DNA from 4 places in the Intestinimonas butyriciproducens genome. Region 3 is predicted to be linked to each of the others. Evidence: riboswitches for the same ligand, from Rfam matches in the RefSeq annotation. Region 3 holds a riboswitch; each other region holds the start of a gene.
What was found. A riboswitch is a leader RNA that binds a small molecule or an ion and turns the genes downstream of it on or off. The one in region 3 is predicted to bind cobalamin.

Region 1: linked by a shared signal. The riboswitch ahead of SRB521_RS09655 (nitrogenase component 1) and the one ahead of SRB521_RS04445 (apurinic/apyrimidinic endonuclease family protein) in region 3 are both predicted to bind cobalamin.
Region 2: linked by a shared signal. The riboswitch ahead of SRB521_RS02910 (ABC transporter substrate-binding protein) and the one ahead of SRB521_RS04445 (apurinic/apyrimidinic endonuclease family protein) in region 3 are both predicted to bind cobalamin.
Region 4: linked by a shared signal. The riboswitch ahead of SRB521_RS11810 (S-layer homology domain-containing protein) and the one ahead of SRB521_RS04445 (apurinic/apyrimidinic endonuclease family protein) in region 3 are both predicted to bind cobalamin.

The regions. Positions count from the first base shown of each region.
Region 1 covers NZ_CP011524.1:1,929,574-1,936,831, reverse strand. Annotated here, with positions in the region: gene SRB521_RS09675 (ABC transporter substrate-binding protein) at 1-614, opposite strand, end outside; gene SRB521_RS09670 (radical SAM protein) at 660-1,529, opposite strand; gene SRB521_RS09665 (nucleotide-binding protein) at 1,517-2,302, opposite strand; gene SRB521_RS09660 (nitrogenase component 1) at 2,299-3,480, opposite strand; gene SRB521_RS09655 (nitrogenase component 1) at 3,477-4,979, opposite strand; cobalamin riboswitch at 5,115-5,301, opposite strand; gene brnQ (branched-chain amino acid transport system II carrier protein) at 5,438-6,736, shown strand; gene SRB521_RS09645 (dihydrofolate reductase family protein) at 6,886-7,258, opposite strand, start outside.
Region 2 covers NZ_CP011524.1:556,798-564,055, reverse strand. Annotated here, with positions in the region: gene SRB521_RS02920 (ABC transporter ATP-binding protein) at 1-138, opposite strand, end outside; gene SRB521_RS02915 (FecCD family ABC transporter permease) at 135-1,214, opposite strand; gene SRB521_RS02910 (ABC transporter substrate-binding protein) at 1,216-2,328, opposite strand; cobalamin riboswitch at 2,508-2,628, opposite strand; gene pyrE (orotate phosphoribosyltransferase) at 2,819-3,496, shown strand; gene SRB521_RS02900 (JAB domain-containing protein) at 3,539-4,240, shown strand; gene uvrB (excinuclease ABC subunit UvrB) at 4,385-6,352, shown strand; gene SRB521_RS02890 (UvrB/UvrC motif-containing protein) at 6,455-6,592, shown strand; gene SRB521_RS02885 (UvrB/UvrC motif-containing protein) at 6,695-6,832, shown strand; gene SRB521_RS02880 (transposase) at 6,967-7,258, shown strand, end outside.
Region 3 covers NZ_CP011524.1:893,891-901,148, reverse strand. Annotated here, with positions in the region: gene eutL (ethanolamine utilization microcompartment protein EutL) at 1-291, opposite strand, end outside; gene SRB521_RS04450 (ANTAR domain-containing response regulator) at 442-1,038, opposite strand; gene SRB521_RS04445 (apurinic/apyrimidinic endonuclease family protein) at 1,293-2,267, opposite strand; cobalamin riboswitch at 2,572-2,757, opposite strand; gene SRB521_RS04440 (cupin domain-containing protein) at 2,891-3,331, opposite strand; gene SRB521_RS04435 (ethanolamine utilization protein EutH) at 3,365-4,594, opposite strand; gene SRB521_RS04430 (BMC domain-containing protein) at 4,655-5,206, opposite strand; gene SRB521_RS04425 (4Fe-4S dicluster domain-containing protein) at 5,212-6,561, opposite strand; gene SRB521_RS04420 (EutN/CcmL family microcompartment protein) at 6,587-6,871, opposite strand; gene SRB521_RS04415 (hypothetical protein) at 6,947-7,258, opposite strand, start outside.
Region 4 covers NZ_CP011524.1:2,376,316-2,383,573, forward strand. Annotated here, with positions in the region: gene SRB521_RS11785 (ATP-binding cassette domain-containing protein) at 1-948, opposite strand, end outside; gene SRB521_RS11790 (DUF2284 domain-containing protein) at 945-1,493, opposite strand; gene SRB521_RS11795 (energy-coupling factor transporter transmembrane component T) at 1,486-2,319, opposite strand; gene SRB521_RS11800 (DUF4430 domain-containing protein) at 2,468-3,400, opposite strand; gene SRB521_RS11805 (hypothetical protein) at 3,397-3,702, opposite strand; gene SRB521_RS11810 (S-layer homology domain-containing protein) at 3,750-5,426, opposite strand; cobalamin riboswitch at 5,564-5,789, opposite strand; gene SRB521_RS16545 (sensor histidine kinase) at 6,133-6,861, opposite strand; gene SRB521_RS16550 (hypothetical protein) at 6,782-7,258, opposite strand, start outside.

The DNA of each region.
Region 1 (7,258 bases), 1.0 Mb from region 3:
GCGATCCGTGCCTTCATATCGTCGATCATGGCCTGCGCCGCATCTTCGACGTCAAAGATCTGCCCCAGCGTTTCAATGTCGTCGTAGAGAAATTCCACCGTACGGTTTCCAAGGCCGGACACGGTATTATTCATCAGATAAGTACCCACGCCGCGGTCGTTCCACTCGGAGACAGGGCCGAGGGCGTCCTCCGCGAAGAGGGAGCCCCAGCCCACGATCATGTCGGGTTCCTGGTCCAGCACCACCTCCTTGGCGGGGTATCCCTTTTCTGCGATGAAGGGGATGGAGTTATATTCCTCCGCGAGGGGCTCATAGACCGGACTGAAGCGGTGGGCGGTGGCGATGATCTTATCCCGCAGGCCGAGGGCCAGCAGGAGCTCGGTATTGGCCTGGGAGATGCTCACCACCCGCTCGGGGCACTGGTCAAAGGTCTGGGTATAGGTTTCTCCGTTTTCATTGTAGGAGGTGATGGTGACGGGATAATGGGCTTCCGCCGCCGGGGACTCCGGCACGGCCGTCGGGGTGGGAGCGGGGCTCTGGGCGGTCTGCCCGCCGCAGGCGGCCAAGCTGAGTGCCAGAGCCAGGGCAAGGAACAGGGATATCGTTTTTTTCATATACATACTCCTTCTCTTTACCAGGTCGATTGCTGCCTCTGCACCTCAAAGGGTGCGGGATCTATTCAAAACTGGATGTGATCCAGACGGCGCCTCCTTGGCTTCCAGACCGGGTACGCCGCAGGCGTCAGCGCGGCACTGCCGGCAGTGTGTGAACTGGGGGAGGTGGGCGCCCGCCAGGCGGCGCGCATGGTGCAGCTGGGCGGGGGTGGGCGGAGCCCGCCCGGCCAGAAGTCCGCAGGGGATGAGGGGTGTGATGTTCATCAGTGCGGCTCCGGCCGCTCCGGCCAGGGCCGCAATGGAGGGGATCTCATCCTGATTGACGCCGGGGACCAAAACGGTATTCACCTTTACGGTGAAACCGGCCTGGACCGCGCGTTCCAGACCCTCGCGCTGCCTGGACAGGAGAAGGGGAACGCCTTCTTCGGGAGGCAGGACGGTGCCCCGCCAGCGCACGGAGGAATAAAGCGCCGCCGCAGGTCCGGGGTGGACGGCGTTGATCGTAATGGTGAGCGTGCGCACGCCGCAGTCCGTCAGCGCCTCCACACGGTCCGGCAGCAGCAGCCCGTTGGTGCTCACACAAAGGGTGAGTGCAGGAAAGCGGCGGCGGAGCAGACGAAAGGTCTCATAGGTCTCAGGGTTGTCCAGCGGCTCTCCGGGGCCGGCCACTCCGGCCACCCGGATGCGGGGCTCCCGGGCCAGGGCCAGGGCGGTCCGCTGGACGGCATCCTTCGGGGTCAGGAGAGAGGAGGTCACGCCGGGGCGGGATTCGTTGGGGCAGTCATAGCGGCGGTCGCAGTAGGCGCACTGGAGATTGCACCGCGGGGCCACCGGCAGGTGGATGCGCCCGAACCGGCGATGGGCCCCACCGCTGAAACAGGGGTGCTCCGCCGCCGGACCCGTCAGCCCCGGCACAGGGACTCCACCTCCTCGTCGGAGAGCGGGGTAGGGATGCAGCGGGCGCCGCGGGCATACATATGGCTGGCCAAGGCGCGGAAGCTCTGGCTTACCGGGCTGTCCGGGTACGCCTCCAGAACGGTCCGACGTTCCAGCTCTGCTCTGCCGATGAGGGGGCTCATGGGAATCTCGCCCGCCAGCTCCGTTCCCACCAGGCGTGCAAAACGCAGGGCCACCGACGGGTCATCCCGTCCGCTCCGACCGTTGTAGACCACTCCGGAGAGGCGGACGCCGCCGCTTTCCGCATATTTTTTAACGCCCCGGCAGATGTTGTTGGCGGCATAGACGGCCATAAAGTCTGAAGTGGTCACCAGGTACACGTCATCGGCGATCGCTTCCCGCAGAGGCATGCTGAAGCCGCCGCAGACCACGTCTCCAAGGACGTCGTAGAGGACGACATCTCTGTCCTCCAGCAGGCCCCTGTCCTGGATCTCACGAAGGGCGGCCACGATGCCCCGGCCCGCGCAGCCTGTGCCGGGTTCCGGCCCGCCCGACTCCACGCAGAGGATATCCCGGTATCCGGTAAAGGACACCGGAGCGGCAGAGCTGGTCCGAAGCTGGTCGAGTACGGATGGGATCCGGCGGCCCATGAGGCACCGGGTGGAGTCCGCCTTGGGGTCGCAGCCCACCACGGCGACCCGCAGACCCTCCTCTGCCAGCGCGGCCGCCACGTTGGCCACGGTGGTGGACTTGCCGATGCCACCCTTGCCGTAGACACAGATCTTTTTCACTGGTACAGCGCCCCCTTTTGATTCCGCGTCCCCATGATCTCGTTGAGCAGGTCCTCCGTCAGACAGAGCGTCCCCTCTGCGCCGACGTAGGGACGGCAGGTCACGCAGAGCCGGTCAAAAACCGGGTAGTCATAGCGGAGCAGAGGGATCTCCAACTCTTCCGCCAGCTCCGCCTCAAAAGACGAACCAAACAGTACGGCGGTCTCAGAGGCGCGGACCCTGTCGAAAAAGTCCTCCAGATCGGTCAGTGCCTCGCGCTCCGCCTGGCAGGCCACCTCCATCCCCAGTTCGCGGATAAGAAAGCGGGCCATGCCCCGGCTCCGGGCGCCGGAGCCAATCAGGGAGACCGGCATGCCATAGAGGGCCTGAAGATAGGAGTAGACCGGGCGAAGTCCCTCGGCGGTCCGTCGGCGGAAGGAGGCGCGCTCCTCGGAAAAATCCAGCCCGAATCGGCGTTCCAGACAATGCCAGAGCCCTTCGGCACCGGTAAGGCCGTAGGGATAGTCCAACACCTCGAAGGGAATGCCGAACCGCCGCTCCATCTCACGGGCCAAGCCCACGCCCCGGCCCAGGACCACATTGAGCCCTGCCGACGGGGCGCGCCGCAGCTCCTCCAGCGAGCAGCGGGAGAGTACGGTGTTCAGGCGGACCTTGCCATGGAGCAGGCCCCGGAGGGCCTCCAGGTCCGGGCCGGCCCGATGGTCGTCTGCACCCAGCCCCAGCAGGTTTATGGCGGGAGTTTCCGCGGTGGGGAGGGGGGACATGAGCTCAGCCAAGGAGGTCAGTGCGGCCTCATAGCCGTCCTCCAACCCGCCGCGGTAGCCGGCGGCCTCCACGGTCACCACTCTGGCCCGCCTCTGAAAGGCCTTTGCCGCCGAATGGACATCGTCCTGAATGATATCACTGACGCAGCCGGTCACCAGGAAGATCACCTCAGGGGAGCAGAGCTCCTCCGCGTGACGCAGGGCGCGGGACAGCGACTCCTCCCCGCCGAAGATCACATCGCTGTCGCTGATGACCGTGCAGGTCTGGCGGATGTCCGCCATATCACAGGCCGCATGGAAAGCCATAGAGCCAAAATTACACCCCACCACCGAGTGGAGCAGGACCACGCCGCCCTGGATACCGGTAAGGGCCTGGTGCGCGCCAAAGAGTTTGCAGCCGTCCGCCGTTTTCATTGCACATTTTCCTTTCGATAGAGCCACATGCGCTCCCACATCTCTTTGGCCCACAGACTTTCAGAGCCGTCATACAGGGGGTAATGGCGGGTCTGAAAGGGCATCCGGTTCAGAATGAGTTCGTCCCGTGCGGTGCGGGCGGACAGTCGGTCACAGAGGCGGAATACGTTCCGGACATAGGACTCAAAAGAGAGGGAGACGGTCTCGCTCATAGCGGGGATCAGGGGCGCGCCCAGCCCTTCCAGGGTAACGTCCCCCGTGCCCACCACCGCGTCCACAACGGCAAAGACCTCACGCAGTTCCGCCTCGCCGGGATTCAGCAGGATGGGGCTGCCGCCGGCATAAAGCCCCGCGGCGTCCTGAATCCGGTCCATCAGCTGTGCCTCCAGCTCTGGAGTCAGGGCCATCTCGCGGCGCATCTCGGGGGTCAGGATCAGACAGATGTGGCTGATCGGCAGCCCCAGGCTGGCATACAGCTTGAGGCGGAGCGGAGCGGTCTGTAGCCCGCGGCACACCAGAGCGCAGCGGTAGTCCGCCAGTGTGCGGCGGGCCGTTTCGGTCTGGGCCAGCGCCTTCTCCGTTTCTGTAGCGATAAGGGGCTCCATCTCGTCCAGAAGGCCCAGCTTTTCCCCGATATCACGGTAAAAGAGGGCGATACCCTCCAGGCCCGTATAGCGTCCGGCGCCGCCGAGATGGAGATAGTCGGTGCCGAACCTTTCCTTCATCCTCCGGGCCCAGCGGACTCGTTTGACCAGGTTGAGCCGGGCGGCCGGCGCCGTTATCAGAAGTTCCAGCGGTGCGCTGGGGATCCAGCAGTGGACGGTGATGCCGCACTGGCCCAGAAAAGAACCGATTTCCTTCAGGACCAGGGTGCCCTCGCTCCCCCAGCCCACCGTCTCAATATTCACGCTGCGGGGAAGGGGGGGCTGGGGCTCCATCACTTGCTCCACCAGGGCCCAGAGCACCTCCGTAAAGCCGCACCCCTTAAGCTCCAGTTCCAGACGGTTGTCTCCGGTGATTTTCTGACGGGCCAACTCCCGCACCCGCGTGCGGGAATAGTTTTTGTCCCGGTGAGAGAAGAGCTCCGACTGGACGGCAGCCACCCGAATCCCCTGGGTGCGGGACGCCTCCGCCACAGCGCGGATGTCCTCGTTCAAGATATCGCTCACAGGGGTGGGGACGATCAGAATGAGGGCGGGACGGTAGCGATCCCAAGCTTCCGAGACGGTGCGGCGCAGCGCGTCCGCTCCACCGCATATGATCTCGCGCTCCGTGAGGTCGGAGCACAGCAGAGGGTAAAAGGGCTGGTGCCGGCGCCTGGCGGAGTGCCGGTAGTGAAAGCCGCAGCCCCTTGGGCCGTGGAGTATGACGACCACACCGCCGCCTATCTCTCCGGCCGCCCCCACACTGCCGGAGACCTTCCCGTTGACCCCGAAGGTATGAAGCAGGGCGGAGGGATACATCAGGGTGCGAAGATCGTCAAAGAAGGGCTGGTGCATGCAGAATCACCTCTGAAAAAATAAAAAGGGTCGCATAGCCGTTACGGCTATGCGACCCGAATTCGTCGCAAAAAACCAGTATGAGAGCAAAACGGCTCCATACTGAAACTCTGTCCAGGCTCGTTTCCACGCAAGCAGACAAGAGATATACAAGCATGTCTTCTGGCTTACGCAGCGAAACCTCCGCCTTCCCAAGAATGTGAACATTCTCAGTGGCAACAATGGAGGGGCCTGATGCGCATACAGCGGCGGGACCGCGCGGGATTCTCACCCGCTTCCATTTTCACCGGTAAAAACCGGAACTTGTACATATGACAATATACTACTTTCTGATCGAAAGCACAAGAGTTTTTTCATAGAATCTCACGGACAGGCGAAACGGCCTGTTTACAATGGGAGAATACTCCGGTATAATAAATTCCTAAAGATGTGAGATTTCGGTCGGACGGAGGAGCGCGATGAAAAAGCTCAGTGGAAAACGCCAGGCGCTGGTTGGATTCACCCTTTTTTCCATGTTTTTTGGCGCGGGGAACCTGATTTTCCCACCCGGAGTCGGCGCGCAGGCGGGAACGCTCACCTGGCCCGCCATGCTGGGAATGGCGTTCAGCGCAGTGGGACTGCCGGTGCTGGGCGTGGTGGCGGTGGCACGGTCCGGGGGACTTGCCGCGCTGGGGAACCGGGTACATCCACTCTTTTCACGGGTGTTCACCATTTTGGCCTATCTGTCCATTGGCCCGTGTCTGGCCATTCCCAGAACGGCCAGCACCTCCTTTGAGATGGCGGTCCCTCCCTTTGCGGGGCCGGACGCCCCCCTCGGGCTGCTTCAACTGCTCTATTCGCTGGTGTTTTTCGCCGCTTCCCTGTGGGTGGCGCTCCGTCCGGAGAAGCTGACGGATCGCCTGGGCAAGGTCATGTGCCCCATTCTGATCCTGCTGATCGTGGTCACCTTCGTAGGCTGTCTTGTAAATCCGCTGGAGGGCTACGGACCGCCCCAGGATGCGGCCTATGCCGCAAATCCCGTGGCGAAAGGCTTCCTAGACGGCTACCAGACCATGGACACCATTGCTGCCTTGGTCTTCGGCATCATCATTTCCCTGAATATCCGTGCCATGGGAGTGGAGCGGGAGGAGGACGTGGTGAAGAGTACGGTCCGGGCCGGCTGGATCGCCGGCGCCATGCTTCTGGCCGTCTATTCCATGCTGGCCCACGTGGGAGCGCTGTCCGGAGGGGCTTTCCCGGGGGCCGCCAACGGCGCGGTGGTGCTGACCAATATTGTTCCCGCCCTGTTTGGAAAAACCGGCAGCCTACTGCTGGCGGCGATTTTTGTCATTGCTTGCTTCAATGTCTGTGTGGGGCTCATCAGCTCTTGCGGCGAGTATTTTTCCCTGCTCTGGCCCAGACTCTCTTATCGGGGATGGGCCGCGATGTTTGCGGTGGTAAGCATGGCGATCGCAAATGCCGGGCTGGACCTTATCCTTCGGATATCCGTTCCAGTTCTGGGGGCGATCTACCCGGTGGCCATTGTGCTCATTGCGCTCTCCTTCTTTCAGAAGCGGCTGGCGGAGCATCGCTGCGCCTATTCGGTCCCTGTGGCGGTTACCGGTGTGTGCAGCGTCCTCTTTGCGCTAAAGGATCTGGGAGTCCCAATCCCGCTCCTGGACGCGGTGCCTCTGGCCTCCATTGGCTTGGGCTGGGTGATCCCGGCTCTCCTGGGTATTCTGGTGGGCGTCCTGCTGCCGGAAAGAGGAAAACAATAAAAAAAGGAATGGCGGAAGGGTAAGGCTTCATAAAGAAGTTAAGGGCAAGGCAGACCATTGCGGTCTGCCTTGCCCTGTTTATAGTGTGTAACCCACTATGACACTTTCGGGGAAAGTGCTCGTGGGAAAGAGCAGTAAACTGGAAGTTGTCAGCGGATTACCTGGTAACGCAATCTGAGATACGAGTTTTCCAAGACCATACATTCTTGCAATTTCAGCACACCCAATTGGGATAATTCACTTTCTGATAGCAAAGATTTCCCGTCAATCAGTGTGGATGTATCCTTGCCGCCAATTAAAATGGGGGCAATAACAATATCAATATAATCAAACAGCTTTTCCCGAAGAAACAGCCCGTTTAATGTACCGCCGCTTTGTATGGTGATTCTCTCACAGCCATATTCTGACTTGAGTTTTGCAAGTGCATCAGGCAAAGACAACTTGCTCTGACAGATGATATGAAGGTTGTCCTCATTCACCTGAAATGCCGGATGGTCTGCGTTGGATGTGACCAGCACAAAT
Region 2 (7,258 bases), 340 kb from region 3:
CTTGAGCAGGGTGGTCTTTCCCGCGCCGTTGGCGCCCAGCAGGGCGCAGAGGGAGCCGGAGGGCACCTCCAGGTCCACCCCCCGGAGCACCTGCCGCTGTTTGTAGCCGAAACACAGGCCCTGTATGGAGATCTTCACAGCACCCGCTCCTTCCGGTCCCGCAGGATGAGGTAGACGAACACCGGCACGCCGATGAAGGAGACCACGATCCCCACGGGGATGACCACCGGGGAGGCCACGGTCCGTCCCACCAGGTCGGCCAGGATGAGCAGACATCCGCCCAGCAGGGCGCTGACCGGGAAGAGGACCCGATGGTCCCCGCCCACCAGCAGACGGGCGATATGGGGGGCCACCAGACCCACGAAGCCGATGACCCCGGTGAAGCTGACCACGGTGGCGGCGATGAGGGTGATGAGCAGCCCGGAGACACAGCGCAGCCGCCCCACATTGACCCCCAGGGCCACGGCGCTCTCATCCCCGGTGGTGAGCAGATTATAGTGCCATGCCCGGGAGAAGAGGATGGGCAGGGAGACGCCCAGCACCGCCGCGGTGAACAGGATCTGGGGCCAGGTGGACTGGGACAGGCTCCCGAAGGTCCAGTTGACAATGGCGGTGAGCTGCTGCTCGTTGGCGATGTACTGCATCCCGGCGTTGAGCGCGGAGAAAAAGTAGTTCAGCGCGATACCCACCAGTACGATGGTGGTGCTCCCCAGCCCCTTGGCGGAGGAGATGCCGTACACCAGCGCGGCGCACAGGAAGGCCAGAACAAAGGCCCCGAACACGGTGGTGAGCTGGGTGGTGCCCATGAAATTGAGGCCGAAGACGATCACCACCGCCGCGCCCATAGCGGCGGCGTTGGAAAGGCCGGTGGTGAAGGGGCTGGCCATAGTGTTGCCCGTGATGGCCTGCATTACCAGTCCGCTCACTGCCAGCCCGATCCCCGCCAGCAGCGCCATCACGATCCGGGGCAGCCGCAGGTGGAGCAGGACGGTGAGCTCCGTCCCGCTCAGGGGCCGGGCCTGGAGGGCGAGGGAGGGGAAGGCCGTGGCCAGCAGCCGGGCCGGGGTGACCTCCGCCACCCCGGCAAAGCAGCTCACCACGAAGGCCGCCAGCGTGGCCGCCGCCACCGCCGCGGCAAAGAGCGCCTTGAGCCGCCGGTAGCTCCTGATCTCCTCCCCCAGCGCGGGGCCGGGCGTTTCCACATACAGGGACATATCAGGGCAGGCGGTAGACGTGGCCCTCGATGGGGCCGACTTCCTGCATGGACATCCACTCGTCGAACACGGCGTCGGGGTCGATGTCCGCGCACTCGTCCGGATAGAGCCAGGTGGCGGTGTACAGGGCGCCGATGAGCTTGCCCAGGCCGCCGGCACAGAAGCCGGTGGTGCAGTAGAGGTTCTTGTTCTGGACGGCCTTCAGGTCGGACCAGCCGGGGCGGCTGACCATCTCGGCGGTTATCTCCTCATACATCTCCTGGGTGGGGGGCGTATACACGCCGGTATTCTTCAGGGCCGGGCCCGAGCTGGTCTTGATGATGAGGTCGGGGTCGGCCAGCAGGATGGCCTCGGGGTCGATGTCCTTGCCCGCCAGGCTCTCGTCGCCGAAAATGTTGATGGCCCCGGCGGAGACCAGCATGTTGTGCCAGCCGTCGTTGGAGGTGCCGGGGATGCAGGTGGTGTAGGGATCGCCGTACTCCCAGTAGACGGTCTTTTTCTCGGCCACGTTGGCCAGGCATGCGTCCAGCTTCTGCTGGTTCTCCTCATAGAACGCCCTGAGCTCGGCCGCCTTCTCCTCTACATCGAAGATCCGTCCCACGGCCTCGATCTGGTTGACCAGGTCCGCGTTGTCCCAGCCGGTGACCACCAGCACCTTGATGCCGAAGGGCTCCAGCATCTCCTGGTCCTGCTCATAGGTGCCGTTCTTAGGGGTGATGAGGACCTGAGCTCCCAGATCCACGATCTTCTCGTAGTTCAGCTCGCTCTGGCCCTTGCCGATCACGTTGTCAGGGTCGAACTGGCTCCAATAGACCCGGTCCTGGGCGGTATTGGTGTCCACGGCGATGACGCGGTCAATGGCGCCGCAGGCGCGGATCAGCTCGCTGTTGTAGCGGTTGGCCACCACGGCCCGCTCCACAGGCCAGGGGATCTCCACTTCACGGCCCAGGCCGTCCACCACCACCTTCGTGGTGGGCTCTTCGGCGTCGGGCGTGGCGGTGGGCGCTGTGGTCCCGGTGGGTGCGGGGGTGCTCTGGGCCTCCTGGCCGCCGCAGCCGGCCAGGAGGGAAAGGCTGAGGGTCAGCGCCAGGAACAGGGCGAGGGTTCGTTTCATGTCGGTTCTCCTTCTCTGTTTTAAAATATGTAAGGCCACAGGGCGCGTTCCCGCGTCCCGCAGCGGCTTACAGGCAAAAAAAGATTTCCTGTCGGCACAGCAGCGACAGGAAATCTCGGGCATAAAAAATTCCGTCCTCTGATGGTCCGTCAGATTACGACGCAAGGCATTCTGTCCAAGTATCCTGGCTCGGGTTCCCCGCCGCCGTGCGACTTCCCAGACCCCTCGGGTCCAGTGTCCTGACTGCACAGCGGCTCCCCCTTACAGTGGCGGCACCGCACCGGAATTACACCGGTTTCCATAAAACAGAAGCGTATATTTAATTCTATATTTTAGTATAAGCCTCCTTCCGTGGTCTGTCAAGAAAAATTCCCGGCCCGGCCCCTTTCCGCGCGTCTTTTTCCACCCCACTTCCTCCTTGTGCGCCCCCTTCAATAGTGATATAATATTTCGACTGAAATCGAAACAAACTGGAAAGGGGCCAATGCTCATGTCTCACTCTTATAAGGAAGCGTTCATCACGTTCATGGTGCGCTCCGGCGTGCTCACCTTCGGCGACTTCACCACCAAATCCGGACGCAGGACCCCCTACTTCATCAACACCGGCAACTACAAGACCGGCGCCCAGGCCAGCCAGCTGGGGGACTACTACGCCGCCTGCATCCAGGAGCACTTCCCCGACGGGGTGGACTGCCTCTTCGGCCCCGCCTACAAGGGCATCCCCCTGGCGGTGGCGGCGGCCTCCTCCCTCTACCGGAACTACGGTCGGGACCTCCCCTACTGCTTCAACCGCAAGGAGGCCAAGGACCACGGCGAAGGCGGGGTCATGGTGGGCTACAAGCCCCAGGACGGCGACCGGGTGGCCATTGTGGAGGACGTGGTCACCGCCGGCACCGCCGTGCGGGAGTCCATCGCCCTTTTCCAGCAGGTGGCCGACGTGTCCATCCGGGCCCTCTTCGTCTCCGTGGACCGCATGGAGCGGGGCACCCGGGACTGCTCCACCCTGGACGAGCTCCGGGAGGATTACGGCATCACCGTCTGCCCCATCGTCACCGTCCGGGAGATCATCGCCTTCCTCCACAACCGGGAGGTGGACGGCAAGGTCTATATCGACGACGCCGTAAAGGCCCGCATGGAGGCCTACCTGGCGGAGTACGGGGCCCGTTGAGCGCCGGCGGCGGGCGGGGCCTTTCAGAAAGGGGGCGGCGGCGTGGGACTCCATGACGGACACCGCAAACGGCTCAAGGCCCAGTTTCTCTCCCACGGGGAGGATTTTCACGACCACCAGCTCCTGGAGCTTCTGCTGTGCTACGCCATCCCTCAGGGGGACGTGAACGAGCTCTCCCACGCCCTGCTGGAGCGGTTCGGCTCCCTGGCCGGCGTCATGGACGCCCTGCCCGAATCCCTCCGGCAGGTCCCCGGGGTGGGGGAGCACACCGCCGTCCTTCTCAAGCTGGTGCCCAAGCTGGCGGGGCGGTACGACCGGGACCGGGCCAGCCTGGGCACCGTCCTCAACTCCACCCGGGCCGCCGGGGAATTCCTGGCCCCCTATTTTCGCCAGGGCGCCCGGAACGAGATGGTCTATCTGGTGTGTATGGACGCCAAGCGCAAGGTGCTGGGCGTCCACAAGCTGGGCGAGGGCTCGGTGAACGCCGCCGACATCACCTCCCGCAAGGTGGTGGAGACCGCCCTGGCTCAAAATGCCACCACCGCCATCCTGGCCCATAACCACATCTCCGGCCTGGCCCTCCCATCCCAGGCCGACCTGAGCACCACCCGCAGACTCCGGGCCGTTCTCCGGGAGGTGGGGGTGGAGCTCTCCGACCACCTCATCTTCGCCGACGACGACATGGTCTCCCTCCGGGACAGCGGCCTGTTTGAGTGGTACGGGGCGGAGCCGCCGGATTTTTAATGGAAGGCCCTTGGGCTTCTTTTCCCCTTGCAATAGAACATTTGTTTTGATATAATATCGGACGGATGTACGATTTCCACCCCCTATGGAGGCGGCGGCAGGCCGCCCCTTTGGAATTTTACGCCTGTAAGGAGGTCTCTGCCCGTGCCTGATTTCAAAGTCGTCTCCCCCTATGAGCCCGCCGGGGACCAGCCCGAGGCCATCGCGGCCCTGGCCGCGGGCATCGAGAACGGGCTGAGCGAGCAGGCCCTGCTGGGCGTCACCGGCTCCGGCAAGACCTTCACCATGGCCAAGGTCATCGAGAAGGTCCAGAAGCCCACCCTGGTGCTGGCCCACAACAAGACGCTGGCCGCCCAGCTCTGCGCCGAGTTCAAGGAATTCTTCCCGGACAACGCCGTGGAATATTTCGTCAGCTACTACGACTACTATCAGCCCGAGGCCTATATCCCCCACACCGACACCTTCATCGAGAAGGACTCCGCCACCAACGATGAGATCGACCGGCTGCGTCTCTCCGCTACCGCCTCCCTCATCGAGCGGCGGGACGTCATCGTGGTCTCCTCCGTCTCCTGCATCTACGGCCTGGGCGAGCCGGACGACTATGCCAAGATGATGGTCCCCCTGCGGGTGGGCGCCGAGTTCCCCCGGGATGAGCTCCTCAGGCGCCTGGTGGAGATCCGCTACGAGCGCAACGACATCGCCTTTGAGAGGAACATGTTCCGGGTGCGGGGGGACACGGTAGAGGTCTGGCCCGCCTATTTCAAGGATACCGCCATCCGCATCGAGTACTTCGGCGACGAGATCGACCGCCTCAGCGAGATCAATGTGGTCACCGGCACCCCGGTCCGGCGGCTGGAGCACCTGCCCATCTTCCCCGCCAGCCACTACATCACCCCCAAGGAGAAGATGGACAAGGCCATCGGGGAGATCTACCGGGAGCTGGAGGAGCGGGTGGCCTTCTTTGAGTCCCGGAACATGCTGGTGGAGGCCCAGCGCATCAAGCAGCGCACCCTCTACGACATTGAGATGATGCAGGAGCTGGGCTATTGCTCCGGCATCGAGAACTACTCCCGCGTCATCGCCGGGCGGCCCGTGGGTTCCGCCCCCATGACCCTGATGGACTACTTCCCCAAAGATTTTCTCCTGTTCATCGACGAGTCCCATGTCACCCTGCCCCAGGTCCGGGCCATGTACAACGGGGACCGGGCCCGCAAGACCACCCTGGTGGACTACGGCTTCCGCCTCCCCTGCGCGTTTGACAACCGGCCGCTGAAATTTGAGGAATTCGAGCAGCGGGTCAACCAGGTGGTGTACGTCTCGGCCACGCCGGGGGAGTATGAGCGCACCCGGGCGGGGCAGATCGTGGAGCAGGTCATCCGCCCCACCGGACTGCTGGACCCCCGCATTGACGTGCGGCCCGTGGAGGGCCAGATCGACGATCTGATCGGCGAGATCAACGACCGGACGGCCCGGAAGGAGCGGGTGCTGGTCACCACCCTCACCAAAAAGATGGCGGAGGACCTGACCGCCTATCTGAAAAACGCCGGCATCAAGGTGCAGTATATGCACCACGATATCGACACCATCGAGCGGCAGGAGATCATCCGGGACCTGCGGCTGGGGACCTACGACGTGCTGGTGGGCATCAACCTCCTGCGGGAGGGCCTGGACCTGCCGGAGGTGAGCCTGGTGGCCATTCTGGACGCGGACAAGGAGGGCTTCCTCCGCAGCGAGACCTCCCTCATCCAGACCATCGGGCGGGCCGCCCGGAACGCCGACGGCCTTGTGGTCATGTACGCCGACAAGATGACTCCCTCCATGATGGCGGCCATCGGCGAGACCGAGCGGCGGCGGAAGAAGCAGGACGCCTATAACAGGGCCCGCGGCATCGTGCCCAGGACCATCATCAAATCCGTTCGGGACGTCATCGAGCTCTCCGCCGAAGAGGAGGAGACCGAGCAGCTCATGCGCCGCAAGACCAAGCTCTCCAAAAAGGAGCGGGACGCCGCCGTGGAAAAGCTGGAAAAGGAGATGCGGGAGGCCAGCAAGCGGCTGGAGTTCGAGTACGCCGCCGTCCTCCGCGACCGCATCATTGAGCTGAGGGGTCAGTAGCCTCCCGCAGCTCTTGGGGCCCCATCGCAGATGGGGCGGCGCGATAAGCGCCGCGCAAGCGTTTTCCCCGCAGGGGAAAACCTTGCCGCAGGGGCAATTTATTTGCCCCGAGGATGTGAGATCATTCGGGGTCCCCATGCGGCTTTGCCGCATGGGGCGATGCGGGAGGCCAGCAAGCGGCTGGAGTTCAAGTACGCCGCCGTCCTCCGCGACCGCATCATTGAGCTGAGGGGTCAGTAGCCTCCCGCAGCTCTTGGGGCCCCATCGCAGATGGGGCGGCGCGATAAGCGCCGCGCAAGCGTTTTCCCCGCAGGGGAAAACCTTGCCGCAGGGGCAATTTATTTGCCCCGAGGATGTGAGATCATTCGGGGTCCCCATGCGGCAAAGCCGCATGGGGCGATGCGGGAGGCCAGCAAGCGGCTGGAGTTCGAGTACGCCGCCGTCCTCCGCGACCGCATCATCGAGCTGAGATGGAAGTAATTTTATTTTGTGATTGGGACCACCGCATATAAAGAGGTGATAAAATGGGCCGGCTTCACAGGCTGCCAAACTATGACTATGGGCAGGAAGGCTGCTATTTTATCACTTTCTGTACCAAGAGAAGGGCCCCTATATTGTCCCGGATCGTGGGGCGCGACGACCCCGGCGCGCCATACCGCCCGGAACTTCTGCCGGCCGGCCGAATTTTGGACCGCTATCTCCAAATGATCCCCACTGCCTATCCGAATATCACCATGCACCATTCTGTGATCATGCCAAACCATGTCCATCTGCTCCTGTCCGTCGATGCGGGGGAACATACGGCCGAAGGCGCGCCGAGGTCGTCGCGCCCCACACAATTGGTGCCGCGCATGATCACCGCCCTCAAGCGCTTTACAAATCAGGACATGCAAAACGACCTCTGGC
Region 3 (7,258 bases):
GGCCTTCGCCTCTGCGGGGTTGGGGGCGGCCAGGATGCCGATGATCTCGCCGGCCAGCTTGGTGTTGGCGTTGGCCGCGCCGGCGTAGAAGCTCTTGGCATATGCCACGCGGCAGTCGGCCTTCTTCGTGGCCTCGTCCAGGGCGGTATAGGTCACATCATCACAGTCGGACGTGACCAGGGCCAGGGACTTCTCACCAGGCAGAAGGCCCAGCTCCTTGGCCAGATCGGCGGCCACATTGGGAATGATCTTGGTCGCCAGGACACTTGCTCTTACAGGATCCCGCTTCATATTTGTTTCCTCCTCATCGTAACGACCCGGGCTCTGTTTGAAAACCCGGGAAGGGTCATACGGACGGTGGTTTTCCCCGCCCAAGCATGTCGTTTTCGATCGACACCCTGTCGAACCTGAACATAGAGCTCTCCCTGGCCAGCAGACCGCTCACTGCTCCGGATTGGCCCCGGGCAGCACGGTGAAAAGCTCCGCGATTTTCAAAAGAGGCATCCGCTTCTCCTCCGCCACCCTCCGCAGAAAGTCCAGCGCATCCCCCGCATTGAGCTTCTCCCGCTCCATGACGGCACATTTGGCCCGCTCCAGCGTCCGGTGCTCACTGATCTGCCGTTCGACTTCGGCACAGTCCTGCCGGATGCGCTCCATGGCTCTGTTCCGCGCCAGAGCTGCGGCCAACCCCGGCAGTAGCTGTTTTTCCGTCACCGGCTTTACCAGATAACCTCCCGCTCCCAGATCTCTGGCTGCGGACACCAGCCTTTCGTCCGACCGCCCTGTCACAAAGAAGACCAGCTCCGCCAAATGCTCCTTTCGCAGGTAGGCGGCCGCCGAAAGGCCATCCAGATAGCGCAGGGGGATATCCAGAAAGACCGTCTCCGGCCGAAGCGCCTCACAGAGCTGGACCAGCTCCACGCCGTCGTTGGCTTCTCCGGCGACCGTATATCCGCCCCGCTCCAAAATCCCCCGCAGTCTCCCGCGGTCCTCCGCGCTGCTGTCTGCCAGGACAACATAGTTTCCCTTTGCCTGCATATTCCACCACACATCCCCCAAGGGGCCTTTCAACAACAAAAAAAGCGCACTCAAACACCGGACGGGTGCTCAAGACGCTTCCGCACATCTCGCATAACAGGCAGATCCGCTCTTTCGCGTGACCCGCTTGACGTTATTTGAATTATACACAAACCTTGGGCTCTTGTCAATGTTTCTTAGGCCTTTTGCCGGGAATTTTCCCAGTGGAAGAGGGACGCACCCGCGTGCGCCCCTCCCCCAACGGACTTTCTTTTCTAAAGAACGCCCAGAGCCCGGCTTTGGATCTCCAACCGCTTGTCCCGCTCCGCACGGTTCGCCGCAGAGAGCTCATGTACCAGCCATTCCGGAGCGATCCTTTCCACCAGCGCCCGTACGGCGGGGGTGGTCCATGGGCGATGGGTATCGATGCTCAGGATATGCTGATAGCTCTGGCAGAACTGCTCCGCATAGTCCACCGGCCAGGGGTCCGGCAGGCTGCCTGTGTGGGCCTTTACATAGGCGCCGCTGAGGCTCTGGTGGAGGTGGATTCCCCGGACCATGCTCCCCAGCCCGCCGTGCTCCTCCAGCATTCGGCTGACCCAGTCCGCCCCTTCCTCCTGTGTCCTGAGCTCCAGGTTCGCATTCATCAAATGGCCGGTATCCAGCATAATGCCCTTATTCTCATACTGAATGCCATCCAGCAGGCACCTGGTAAGCGCCGGCATTGTGAAGGTGAAGCCCGGCCACCACTGGTTCTCCACCAGGAAGGCCAGTGTAAGATTTCGGCCCGAAAGCAGCGTGTTGATGGCCTCCAGCGCCGCGTCGACGACCTCCTGATGGCTGTGCTCCCAACGATAGGTATAGCCCTCCTCCACGGACACATCCGAGACGTGGAAGACCACATACTCGGCCCCCCACCGCACCGCACGGTCGAGATCCTCGGAATAGAGCTTCAACAGGGTGTCCGGCCCCTCCGGTCCGCCGTAAAAGGAGGTCCATGCGGTCGCGCTCCCAAACTTGCGGGTCAGCGCCCTCCGGTCCGCCCGCCAGAAATCCAGCCAGTCCGGGAAGAAGGTCAGATGGTATCCCACATGGAGATGCTCCGGGATATTCTCCGGCAGGTCTTCCCCGCCCCAGATCACCTCCAGCCCGTCGCAATCAAAGTGTCGGCAAGCTGCCTCCAAGCTCCTGGTCGGTGGATACTCCGCCAGCGTTCCGGCAGTCATCGGCATACTGATCAGCTTTTTCAACCAAACGCCTCCTTTCTCTCATATGATCTGAAAAAAAGCCGTGGGGCAACCCCTACGTCGGAGCGCCCCACGGTCTTCCCACAGGTGGATATTCCTGGTATGGGCGGGCCCCGCAGTGGCAGCTACGGGCCCGCGTCCTTCTTCGGATCGCCATACCAGTCCAAAGGGAGGTGAAGAAGCCACCTGACACGTCACATAAGGAGTGAGCGCCGACAACAAAAAAGCCGTATCCTCTAACAAGGATACAGCAATAGCCCTGTGGAAGTGACACAGGGGCTGCACCCTCCTAAGCGCGAGGAGGTCTCTCGTGCGCCATACACAGGCAGGTATTCTGACTTAGGTGTCAAACGCGCTCCCCGCCTTCCCAGAGTTCTCACTCCAGTGACATCTTGGGGTCCGCTTCACCAATACAGCAACGGCTTTGTGCGGGATTCTCACCCGACTTCCCTTTTGAGCAAATGAGACCAGCACCTGCGTACCACTTATGATTCAGTTGTCAGCTTGGCTGGTTTTATTATAATCTCCTCTTCAACCCCTGTCAAGGGGAAAAGGAAAAATCTGAAAGACAATATCCCCCCGCCGCCCAATGGGCGGCGGGGGGATGGGAAGGAGGTCCCGCTTCCTTACTGCCAGTCGGCAGGGAACACGGTATAGGCGTATTTGGCGTGATCGGGGGTGCTGAAATGGATATGGCTACCCTTGGGGATGTAGATGACGTCTCCGGCATCTCCGCCTACCACACGCCCGTCGATCTTGATCTCCAGACGGCCTTCCAGCACGATGTCCCACTCGTCATAGGTCAGGGTCCACTCGAAGTCGGCTCCGTCGGTGAGCTCCATGATGCCGCAACCCATGCGGGGCGCCTCTTCCAGAGTGGCTACATCCTTGAGCTTGACGTCGTTCCGCCCCTCAAAGGGCTCCAGCTTCACGGTGGAGGTCTTGACGCTGAGTACGCCGCTGGGATCGACGTGCTTCTCAAAGCCACAGCCGCAGGAGGACGCGGCGGCCGTCTCCGAGAGGACCTTTTCCACGATGCTGCGGATGAGTTCTTCACTTACATTCATAGCGATTCCTTACCTTTCCAGGCGGTCTTGTTGTCAGAACTTTACGTTCTCGATCTTAGCCAGCAGTTTGGGGGCCAGAATATTGGCCACGATAATGGCGGTAACACCAGCCACCAGCTTGCCCACGATCACAGGGAAGATCATGTCGGGGTTGTTGCCAGCGGTAAAGCCCAGGTGATCGCCGAACACAAAGGCGGCAGACACGGCGAAGGCCACGTTCAGCAGCTTGCCCTTCGGGTTCATCTCGCCCATGATGTTGAACATGGCGATGTTGTTGGCCAGATTGGCCACCATGCCGGCAGAGCCCTGCTCGTTCATGCCCAGAGCGGCGCCGATCTTCTCCAGGGGCTTGCCGAAGGTACGGGTGATCCACTCCACCATGGGGAACGCGCCGATGAGGACGATGGCGATCTGACCGCAGGTCAGCAGGCCGCTGTCCAGGCCGCGGGAGCCGTCGGCGGGGTTCTCCACCATGATGTGGAACACGGGGAACATGATACCGGTGATCTGCTCGAACACCGCGATGGCGGTGAGGGCGGTGATCACGATGGTAACGCCGGTGCCGAACTTGTTAAAGCCGTTGATCATGGGACCGGGGGCGAACCACAGGCCGAGGACGATCAGGGCCGCGATGATGATTACGGGGATCAGGTTCTGGATGATGGTGATGAAGTTGAGGTGATACTCTGGGGCCAGGGTATTCATCATCAGGCCGCCGACAATACAGCCAATGGGCACGGTGATGAGACCGGCCAGGACGCCGGCACCCAGATAGCCGCGGTCTTCCTTCTTGATGATGCCCAGAGCCACTGGGATGGTAAACACGATGGTGGGGCCCATCATGGTGCCCAGAATCAGGCCGGCAAAGTTTCCAATGGCTACGTCGCCCTCGGCCAGCTGCATGGCCAGAGGATAACCGCCCATGTCACAGGCCAGCAGGGTGGTGGCGAACATGGCGGGGCTGGCTCCGAAGATGCCGTAAATGGGCTTCAGGATGGGGCCCAGCAGCATGGACAGCACCGGGGCGGCCGCCACAACGCCGGCCATGGACATGGCCAGAGGGCCCATGGCGTTGAAGCCTTCCTCAAACTTTTCGCCGTAACCCAGCTTGTTGCCGCAGATCTTATCGATGGCGCCTACGAGCATGAAGATCATCATGATCATCATGATCACGGAGTTGATGGAAATACCGGAGATCCATGCGGAAATACTCTCGGTAAAGACACTGGGGTCGGCAGCAGCAATCAGTTCACTAAAATCCATATTATGCTCCTTCTCCTTCTCTTGATGAATCGGTTTCGGAGGGCTGCCCCTCCGTTTTGCTTACAGCAGGGACTGGAATAGCTTAGGCGACGGCCTGGGGATGACCGTGGTACCCACCAGGAGCTCCGCCTCCCGCTCCGCCGCGGCCACAGCCGCCCGGACCGCACCCACATCACCGGTCAGGGTCACATAGCCCTTGCCGCCGATGGCGTAGCCGATGCGGACCTCAATGAGGGTGATATTGGCCGCCTTGGCAGCCACATCGGCGGCCGTAATGGCGGAGGCCACAGAGTAAAACTCCAGAACGCCCACGGCACCCGGCTTTTCTACCTGCGTGGTCATGCTGATGGCCTGAATGACCTGAGGATGCACGTTGGGGAGGGTCAGGGTGTCCACCACGCACTCTCCGCCCCGCTTGATTCCCTCAGCCATGGAGGCTTTTACGTCGCCGGTGTCGCCGGCGATCAGGATCATGTACTTGCCGGGGCAGACGGTGGAGGAGCGGATGAGGTCCACCTGGGCCGCCTTCACCATGTAATCGCAGGTTTCGATGCCCCTGGCGATGCTGTTGAGTTCCACCATGCCGATGGCAAGTCTGCTGGCGTTTCCCATGCTTCTCACTCCTTCCGACCGCGGATGCGGGCGCCTTTTTCGGTGATCTCCTCCACCACGCCGGCAATGCTGGCGTGGATATTCGCAGACAAGCCTTCCGCCGCCTGCGCCAACAATTCGCCTTTCTCCACATGGTCGCCCGCTGCCTTTACCGGGATTGCGGGCTTCCCAATGTGCTGTGAGAAGGCGACGAACACCGTCTCTGGGTGCAGTTCCTTACACGTATGGGCGTGGAGCCCGTAATATTGGCTGAGGCCCAGACGAGCCACCAGCCGGTCCGTGGGCGTGTGCCGCTGATCCACAAACTCTCTTGCCTGCGGCTCCATGTTCCGCGGGACCTGGATACCACGGGAGCGGAGCTGCCCTTTGATGTACTGGTTCACTTTTCTCGGAGAGAGCCCCATGGGGCAGGCGAACATCTCACAAACGCCGCAGTCGCAGCAGTTTGCCGCATCTCCAAACGCCCGAAGATATTCCTCGTTGTCCTCCATCCCCTCCTCACGCCAGAGATTCCGCATCACCAGATTGGGGCGGATCTGGTGACCAATGAGGTAGCGGGGGCAGAGGTCGGTGCACATGCGGCACTGAATACAGGCGCTTCTGGTCTGATGCCGGATGGCTGCCATAGGGAGTGCTGCCCGGCGGAACAAATAGTGGTCCTTGGGAAGGACAATGATATTGCCAGTAGTCTTGGTGACCACAGCTGCCTCAATGGCCGCCTGGTCCTCCAGGACCTTGCCCATCATGGGTCCGCCCAGGATCAAAGAATACGCGCCGATGGTCGGCTCTGCCGCCGCCACACACTCGGTAATGGCGGTGCCCACGGGAACGTGGAGCATGATGGGAGCCTTTACCTCGCCCACCACGGAGAGGAACTTATCGGTAACGTTTTTACCCTGCAGGGCGTCGAAGATATTGAGCAGGGTGCCCACGTTGTCCACTACGCATCCCACGTCCAGCGGGAGGCCCCGCTCCGGGACCGAGCGGCCCGTGACCTGCTGGACCATGGTCTGCTCGTCGCCTGCGGGATAGAAGGTCCCCATCTCAAATATCTCCACTTGGGCGCCCATGCGCCCGATGGCATCGGAAAGTGCGGCAATCTCAGCCCTATACTTTCCTTTCAATGCGATCACCGCCCGTTCGGCCCCCAGATGGGTGGCCACGGCGGCCACTGCGGCGATGATCTCGTCCGCATAGGTGCGGCACAGATATTTATCTGTCTCGATGAGAGGCTCGCACTCTGCGGCGTTGACCACAAAGCATTCGGCCTTGGCGTTCAGCTTGACGTGGGTGGGAAACCCAGCGCCGCCTGCGCCGACGATACCGGCTGCCTTGACTGCTTCGGTCAGATTCATGCTTTCACCGCCTTAATCCCTTACCTTAGTCCAAAATGCTGGAGTCGATCTCCTGGTCGTCCACGATACCCACCACAGTGGCGTCAACGGGGACCGCCATGTCCCCGGCCGCGCTCCGGGCCGAGCTTCCGCCGACGATGATGACCGTCTCGCCCACACCGGCTCCAATGATATCGGCGGCCACGATGGGCGTCTTGTCTTTGGAGCCGTCCAGGATATTGATGGGCTGCACGATGAGCAGCTTATAGCCGGCCAGCTTTTCCTCTTTGCGGGTAGCCCAGATGTTGCCGATGACTTTTGCGACTTTCATATGCTGTCCCCCTGTTTGACTGTTGGGCGGCCAAGTCCGGGAGAGCGCAGGGCGCTCTCCCGATCCCCGGCGTCATCACGCCTCGTCCTTGACGATGCTCATGCCGCGGTCTTTGGCGGCGTCCTTTGCAAGGGCGGTGATGATACATTTCTCGCTGATGCGGATACAGGTGACCCCGGCCATATTGGCCTCAATCAGATCCTTTTCGGTGAGTACCCGCTTGTCGATGCGCAGTTCCTTTTGCTCTGCGCACATCGGCGCCGAGCAGGCGCACTCCGGCACCGCAGGCGCTGCCGCCGGAACAGGGGCGGGTTCCGCCGCGCCGAGAATGACCTGTTCCAGGCTGGCCTGCGCACAGACGACCACGCCGGAGGCCACCAACAGATC
Region 4 (7,258 bases), 1.5 Mb from region 3:
CTTCACCACATCGGGCAACTCCTTTTCGTATTTGAACCACAGGTCCTCCGCCTCGATGGCCGCGCCCTCGGGGTAGCTGTGCCGCCGCTCCTTGGGCAGAGGCTCCAGCGGTCGTGAGGCCGCCAGACCTGTGAGCCAGTCCCGCCCCTCCCGCACCGTAACGGGACAGGATGCCGCGTTCTCCACCGCCGCCCACACGCGCATCGCCGTGGGCATCGACAGGAACATGGAGTGGCCCGCCCCCTTCAGGGCTCCGCCCACCTCCTCCGGCGTACCCGTGCACAACAGGCGGCCGCGGTCCATCACCGCCACCCGGGTCGCCAGCGGGAAGGCGTCCTCCAGACGGTGCTCCGTCAGGATCACCGTGGTCCCAAGCTCCCGGTTGATCCGCCCGATGGTCGCCAGGAAGTCCGAGGCGGCGATAGGGTCGAGCTGGCTGGTGGGCTCGTCCAGGATGAGCACGCTGGGCTGCATGGCCATCACCGACGCCAGATTCAGGAGCTGTTTCTGGCCGCCGGAGAGCTCCGTCACATTTTTATAAAACCAGGTCTGGATACCGAAAAAGGACGCCATCTCCGCCACCCGCCGCCGGATGGTGGGCGTGTCGTAGCCCAGGCTCTCCAGACCGAAGGCCAGTTCGTGCCATACCTTGTCCGTCACCACTTGGTTTTCCGGGCTTTGCAGCACGAATCCGATCCGCTCGCTCTGGGTCCGCTGGTCCAGGCCATCCAGCGCCTTCCCCTCGAAGAGTATCTCACCCTCCCGGTGCCCGTGGGGCGCCAGCACCGTCTTGAGCTGGCGCAGCAGCGTGGACTTTCCGCACCCGGAGGGGCCGCAGAGCACCAGGAACTCCCCCTGCGCCACCCGCAGGTCCAGCCCTTCAATGGCCGGCTTTGTCTGCTCCGGATAGTAGAAGGTCAGGCGTTCAATCGAAAATATGTCGTTCATTCGTCCTCCTCCCGGGTCAGCAAGCCGCACACCAGGGTCAGGTAGTCCGGCATCCGGCCGTCCTCGATCCAGAGCAGGGGCTTATGCAGGTAGCGCTCCGCCGTTTCGGCCACGTTGCCGCCCAGCGCCTCGATGGAATAGCGCATTTTTTCCGGGCAGCGGCAGGGCGCGCCGTCCGGACGGGTGCAGCGCGCCCCGCACAAGGTGCAGCTCCCGGCGGACAGGAGCAGAGCGCCGTCCCCGGCGCGCTCCAGCGCAAGTAGTTGGCCCAGCAGCCCCTCCTTCTCCGCCTTCATGCCGCCGAGCAGCCCGTCGGTGTCCGCTCCCGGCGCGGGGACGAGCACACGGGCATACAGATGGAGGGTGTCATATCGGTTCCAGAGCTCCAGCGGGTCAAATTCGAAGGGCGGGCAGGACCAGCGGCGGCCGTAATTGCCGCACTCCCGACAGAAGCCCAAGAATTTTTCCACGTCCACACAGGTGCGCAGATACTCCGCCACGGGGACGCAGGTCTCGATGGTCTGGACGGAATACGCCTCACGCATTGGCCGTTCCCCCTTCCCTTTTCAGCCGCGCCCACACCCGGTCTTCACGGACATTCAGGCCGACCGGCGTCAGGCACAGGGCCAGATATACCAGCAGGAAGCTGATGGGAAAGGGCCCGGGCGGCACGCCCTTGATCGTCGGGAAGTACCGCCAGTAGAGCCCTCCGGCCAGGGCGCCGGACAGGAGATAGAGCCCGCAGAAGGACAGCCACCCCAGCGCCGCGCGGTCCCGGTCATCAAACCGGTAGATGGAAAAGGCGCTGCGCCCCGGCAGGCCGTAGCCGCGGCTCTTCATGCTGTCCGCCGTCTCGATGGCGTTCTCCAGGCACCATGTCACTATGATGGAGAGGATTGTGATCCCGTGGCGCAGCCGCTGTAGCACGCTTCCGTCCGACACGTCCCGCCCCACGCACCGCTGTGCCTCGCTCACCGTGTGGATCTGGGCCTTGAACTTCGGTACGAAGCGCAGCGTCATACTCAGCACCAGGGAGAGGGCCGGGATGATCCGGCCGAAGAGGTAGACGAATTTATCCGACGTCATCACCGCCGTATAACAGGAAAACCACTCGATCACCGCGCACAGCATGGCCGCCGCTGCAAGGCCGTATGCCATGCTCTCCAGGGTCAGCGGATTTCCCGAAGGCAGGTAGGTCAGCAGCGTCGCGCCCTCGTGGTTGAACGCCGGGTTCACCACCGCCGCCAGCAGCAGCATGGGCAGCAGGCCACACAGCTGGAACCGCACCGCCCTCCGACCGCCCAGATAGACGGCGTAGATCAGGGCCGACACCAGTGAGATCCCCAGGCAGACCGGGTGCATAAAGAACATCGTAAAGCCCAGCACCAGCCCGAAGTACAGGAAGTTGACGGCGGGATGGTAGCTGGAAAAGGTATCTCTGTGCCGCGTTTTTCATCACATCCGTTCCAGGGGCGCGGTCTCCCGCGCCCCTGCTACATTCTGTCGCTATGCTCTCTGATCAGCCTCCAGTGGAGTAGAAGCCCCCCACGTCCACACCCAGGTCACAGGTGTACTCCCAGCAGATCACGTCCCCGTCCTTGAGCTGGTAGCGGGAACAGCCGTAGTTGGGGAACCATTCATTTACCTTGTACATCCACCCCGACAGCTCCCCGCAGTCGAACTCATAGAGATTGTGGATGCCCTCGATGTACGCGGAGTTGTACATGGGCGTGTTCTCAAACTCCATATGGATGCCCTTCTGCTTACAGGTCCGCTGGAGGACGTTGAACACGCTCTCCCCCTCGTAGAAGGTGACGGTGGTGGGCTCCAGGATCCAGCCGTCCTCCGGCACCAGCTCCACCTTTTCAGGGTCCAGCCAGTCCATGTTGTCCAGGATCGTGGCGCAGGAGATGGACAGTGTGCAGGTATAGGCCGTATCTGAGATGGAGGCGTCCTGGGGCTCTACGGGCAGCGGCTTTCCCTCCGGCACCGGGTCTGTGAGATATTTGTCCTTGCCCGTGTTGGGGTCCAGGACCATGCCATGGGCCTCGGAGTACGCAGCGTCCCCCTTCTCCACACCGGGGGAGGAGCCTCCCGCGATGGCCTGGGCAGCGGCGATCTTCTCCTCTGCGGTGAATCCCCCTTCCAGTCCTCCGGGCCGGGACTCGATCCCGGAGGTGGGCGCGGGGGTGGCCGCCGGCTCCGTCTCCTCCTGCGCCGCGGGGTTCTCCGTTGGAGCGGGGAGTGCCGAGGCGGCGGGCACCAGACTTGCAGACGGTAAAGGCGTGGTCTGGGGTGTGGAGCCGGCCGTCTCCAGAGAAACGGGGGGCGGGGTGGTTTTCTCCACCGTCCACCCCTGCAACCCCGGCGCACCGCCGCCATACCAGAACGCCGCCGCCAGGATGACCAGCACCGCCAGTACGCCGACGACCTTTCCCCTGGTCAGCTTCACTTCTTCTCACCGTCCTCCCACGGTGTATAGAGGCAGTACGCCGGACACAGCTCCCCCATGTAGATCCACACGTTCTCCCCCATCTCTATGGGCTCGGGGAAGGTGAGATTAGGGACGAACAGCTTCAGCGTTGTCCGCCGGAGCCCCTTGAGGTTGATCCCCTCCGCTGCGGGCGCCGCGCGGAAGGCTGCCACGCGCTCCGCCAGATCTCCGATCCCCAGCTCCTTCGACAGCCGGGGGAGGACCTCCTCCTCCTTGCAGTACACCACGTTGTCAGGGTCCTTGAACCAGTTCACATGCATGATGGGCACTTCCTTTCCTTTTCCTTACTCTACAGAACTTTACAGATTTACAGCAGATTGGCGCTGCCCAGCAGGTTGAACAGCATCTGGGCGATTTCGCAGCGCTTGATGGCCGCAGTGGGTCGGATCTCCAGAGCCGACTGGTCCAGGATGTCCTCCTGGTAACAGAAGGCCAGCCCCTCCCGGGCCCATTCCGACGTGGTCACATAGTCGGTAAACTGAGCCAGGATGTCCCGAATGGCGCCGGTGTCCAGGGCCGTGTCCATCCCGCAGAGTTTGGCCGCCCGGGCCACCATCACCGCCGCCTCCTGGCGGCTGATGGTCCCGTCGGGCCGGAAGGCGCTCCCGTCTCCCGTGCCGGTCACGATGCCGTACGTGCTGGCCGTGCCCACATATCCCGCGTACCACGCGTCCGCGGGCACGTCGGTGAACCGGTCCGCCGCCGCCGGCGCCAGACCCAGAGCCTTCACCACGATGGCGGCGAATTCCGCCCGGGTCATGTCCCCGTCCGGGTCGAAGTTCCCGTCGCTTTTCCCGCTGATAACCCCGCGGGAAGCCAGGGACTCGATGGCGGGCTGGTTTTTGTGGGCGTTCACGCCGGTGATGTCCGGGAAGGTGGCCTCACGGTCCACGATGGGCATATACGTGACCGCGGGGTCCTTCCCCTCCAGTCCCTCCCCCGGCTTGGCCCCGGCCAGCTCACCCGTCACCGTCAGGGAATCTCCCATCCGGTAGAGGCTGTTCCGCCCGTCCCGGGCCCTCTGGGCTGCGATCAGGCCATAGAATGCCTGCTCTGAGGCCATCTGGTTCGAGCCCGACCCGTCCGCCGTGTGCAGGAAACCGTTCCCGGGCAGATAGAAGGTCATCAGATTGTCCAGCATGGTCTTTCCGTTTTTCACGAACCGGCTGTCGTCCAGCGGGATCCCCAGCTCGCACAGCGCCACGATCATCTGTACACAGCTCTCCGAATTGGTCGTCCCCCAGGACGCATAGCCCGCGCTCGCGTCCTGCTGCTTCGACATGCACGCCAGGGCCTCCTCTGTGGCCTTTGCCACCGCCGCCTGGTCCTGGTACTTTGCCAGCGCCTGGAGCGCCATCCCCGTGATGTCGGGGTCCGACACCCCGTCCCCCGAGGACGCCGCCGCCGTGCCCCCGAACAGGCTCCATCCGCCGTCCGGGAGCTGGCAGTCCAGGATGCGGTCGATATACATCTGCCGCGTCGCCTGCGTCGCCGCTTCGGGATTTTCCGGCATGGGGTAGTCCTTTGAATCCAGCGCGATGAGCGCCCAGATCGGGCCGTTGAGCCCCTGCCAAATCGTCTTGCCGTAGTCGCCCAGGGGTTTGGTCAGGTCGTACCCCGCCACGTCCCGCGCGTCCTTTCCGATGGACGAGAGCGCCACAATGAGACGCGAATATTCCGTGTATTTCTTGTCGTGGAGCACCCCGTCACAGGCCTTCACATAGCTCTCCACCGTGGCGTAGTATTTCTGATAGTACTCCTCAGGCACCTCATACCCGCTCCGCGCCAGGCCCAGCACCGCCCACTCGCCGCCGATGGACCCCACCTGGGGATCCTTCACCGTGCGGTACATGTACGCCGCTGTGTCCGTAACGGTGTCGGCCAGCCTCTCGTCCGACACCGCCGCCCACGCTCCGGTACTCAGGCTCAGCGCCAGTACCCATGCCAGCGCCAGCGATACCGGCCGTCTCCATCTCTGTTTCATTCGTTTCTCCTCCTTTTCCTTCCTTACAAATGGCCTCTTTTCGTCAAAAAAAGCTGTGGCGCGGGGCTTTGCCCCGCGCCACAGCCGTTTTCCTGTGTCGTCCTGTCGCAGTCTATCCCTGATCCACTTCACGCACGGTGGAGGATATACTTCAAGCAGGTCTTCTGACTTAGGTACACTTCTCATCGGCCCGCCTTATCGTATCCGATCCGATACAATGGCTGACTTTCGTCACTGGCCGAACGTACCCTTACAGCGGCGGCGTCCGTCCCGGATTTTCACCGGGTTCCCTTTTCATCCCACACGATACACGCCGCAAGGCTGCGGCAGCCCCTCGTGCGGGCCACTCAAAGCAGTATTCAATTTTGTATTTCACGGCTCCCCCATGGCTCGCGCAGAGCCGAGAGGCGTTTCCCTGTGTATTCCGGTCCCTTATAGAATACTATTCCGCCGCCGAAATGTCAATTGCACGTTTCCGCCCCGCCCGTGCGGCACCAACGAAACGCGGCGGCGCCTTTTGGGGCGCCGCCGCGTTTCGTTGGTGTTGAGAAAGAGAGAGGAGGTTTGAGATAGATGGTACGGCAATGATTGTTTGCTTTCCTGTCTACGCTGATAAGGATACCACAGCTTTCCCGAAAATGAATGGACAATCTTTGAAGGATGCGTGAACAATGTGTGAATCTTCCCCTTGGCTTTCCGGGCGTGTCTATTGACTATGCGGCAGCCTCACCGTGAAGTCCGTGCTGGCGTCCTCCCTGCTGGACACGGTGATGGAGCCGCCGTGCCCGTCCACGATGCGCTTTGCGATGGCGAGGCCGAGGCCATAACCGCCGGAAGTCCTGGCCCTGGAGTCATCGGCGCGGTAAAACCGTTCAAACAGGTGGGGCAGATGCTCCGGCGGGATAGCCGGTCCGGTATTGTGGACCGTCAGGCAGACGCCGCCACGCTCCGGGCGTGAGAGGACGAGCTTGACCCGGCCGCCGTTTCCGGCATATTTTACAGCGTTGTCCAGCAGAATGGCCACCAGCCGGCGGAGCTGGTCGGCATTGCCCTGGACAGTGAGCTGGTCGGCGATCTCGCTCTCCATCTCCACGCCCTGCTCGAAGGCCACCGGCTCAAAGGGAAGCAGCGCGCTCCAGGTGAGCTCTGAAACATCCACAGGCGCGGTGACCGGAGAAGTCTCCTTTCCGGCGTCGCTCTTGGCCAAGAAGAGGAGGTCCTCCACCAGGGCGCGCATCCGCTGCGCCTCGTCCCGGATATACTCCACCCATTTCTGCTGCTGTGCGATGGTGTCCCCGCTGTGGGCGAGGAGGATGCCGGTATTGGTGAGTATGACGGTGAGTGGAGTCTTGCGCTCATGAGAGGCGTCCGCCACAAAGCGGCGCTGCTGCTCCCACGCCTCCTCCGCCGGCTTGAGGGCCAGTCCGGAGAGCATCAGCGAGATGACGAAGAAACCGCCCAGGGCCAGCGCCCCCACCAGCAGCGAGGAGCGGATCAGCGGCCACAGTGAGTCGGTCTCCCAGCCCATATCGGCAAAGGCGATCCGGCTGTTCTCCCCCCCGGTCCGTGTCCTGCAGATAGCGCGGGTTCAACCCCGATATGGCGCCGCTCTCCTCCGTGGCTGTGGCCACGGCCTGGGCCACCACCTGGTCGGATACCTCCACATTGTTGCCGCCGGTGACCTGGGCGGGACCGCCGTCCTCGTCCAGCAGGACCACAAAGACTGGCACCATCGTGAACCGGCGTTCCTCGCCCTGTTCCTCCATTTCCTCCTCATGAGACGCGCCGAACTGGAACACAGGGGGCGGCGCGTCGTCGCTCCACTTCAGGGC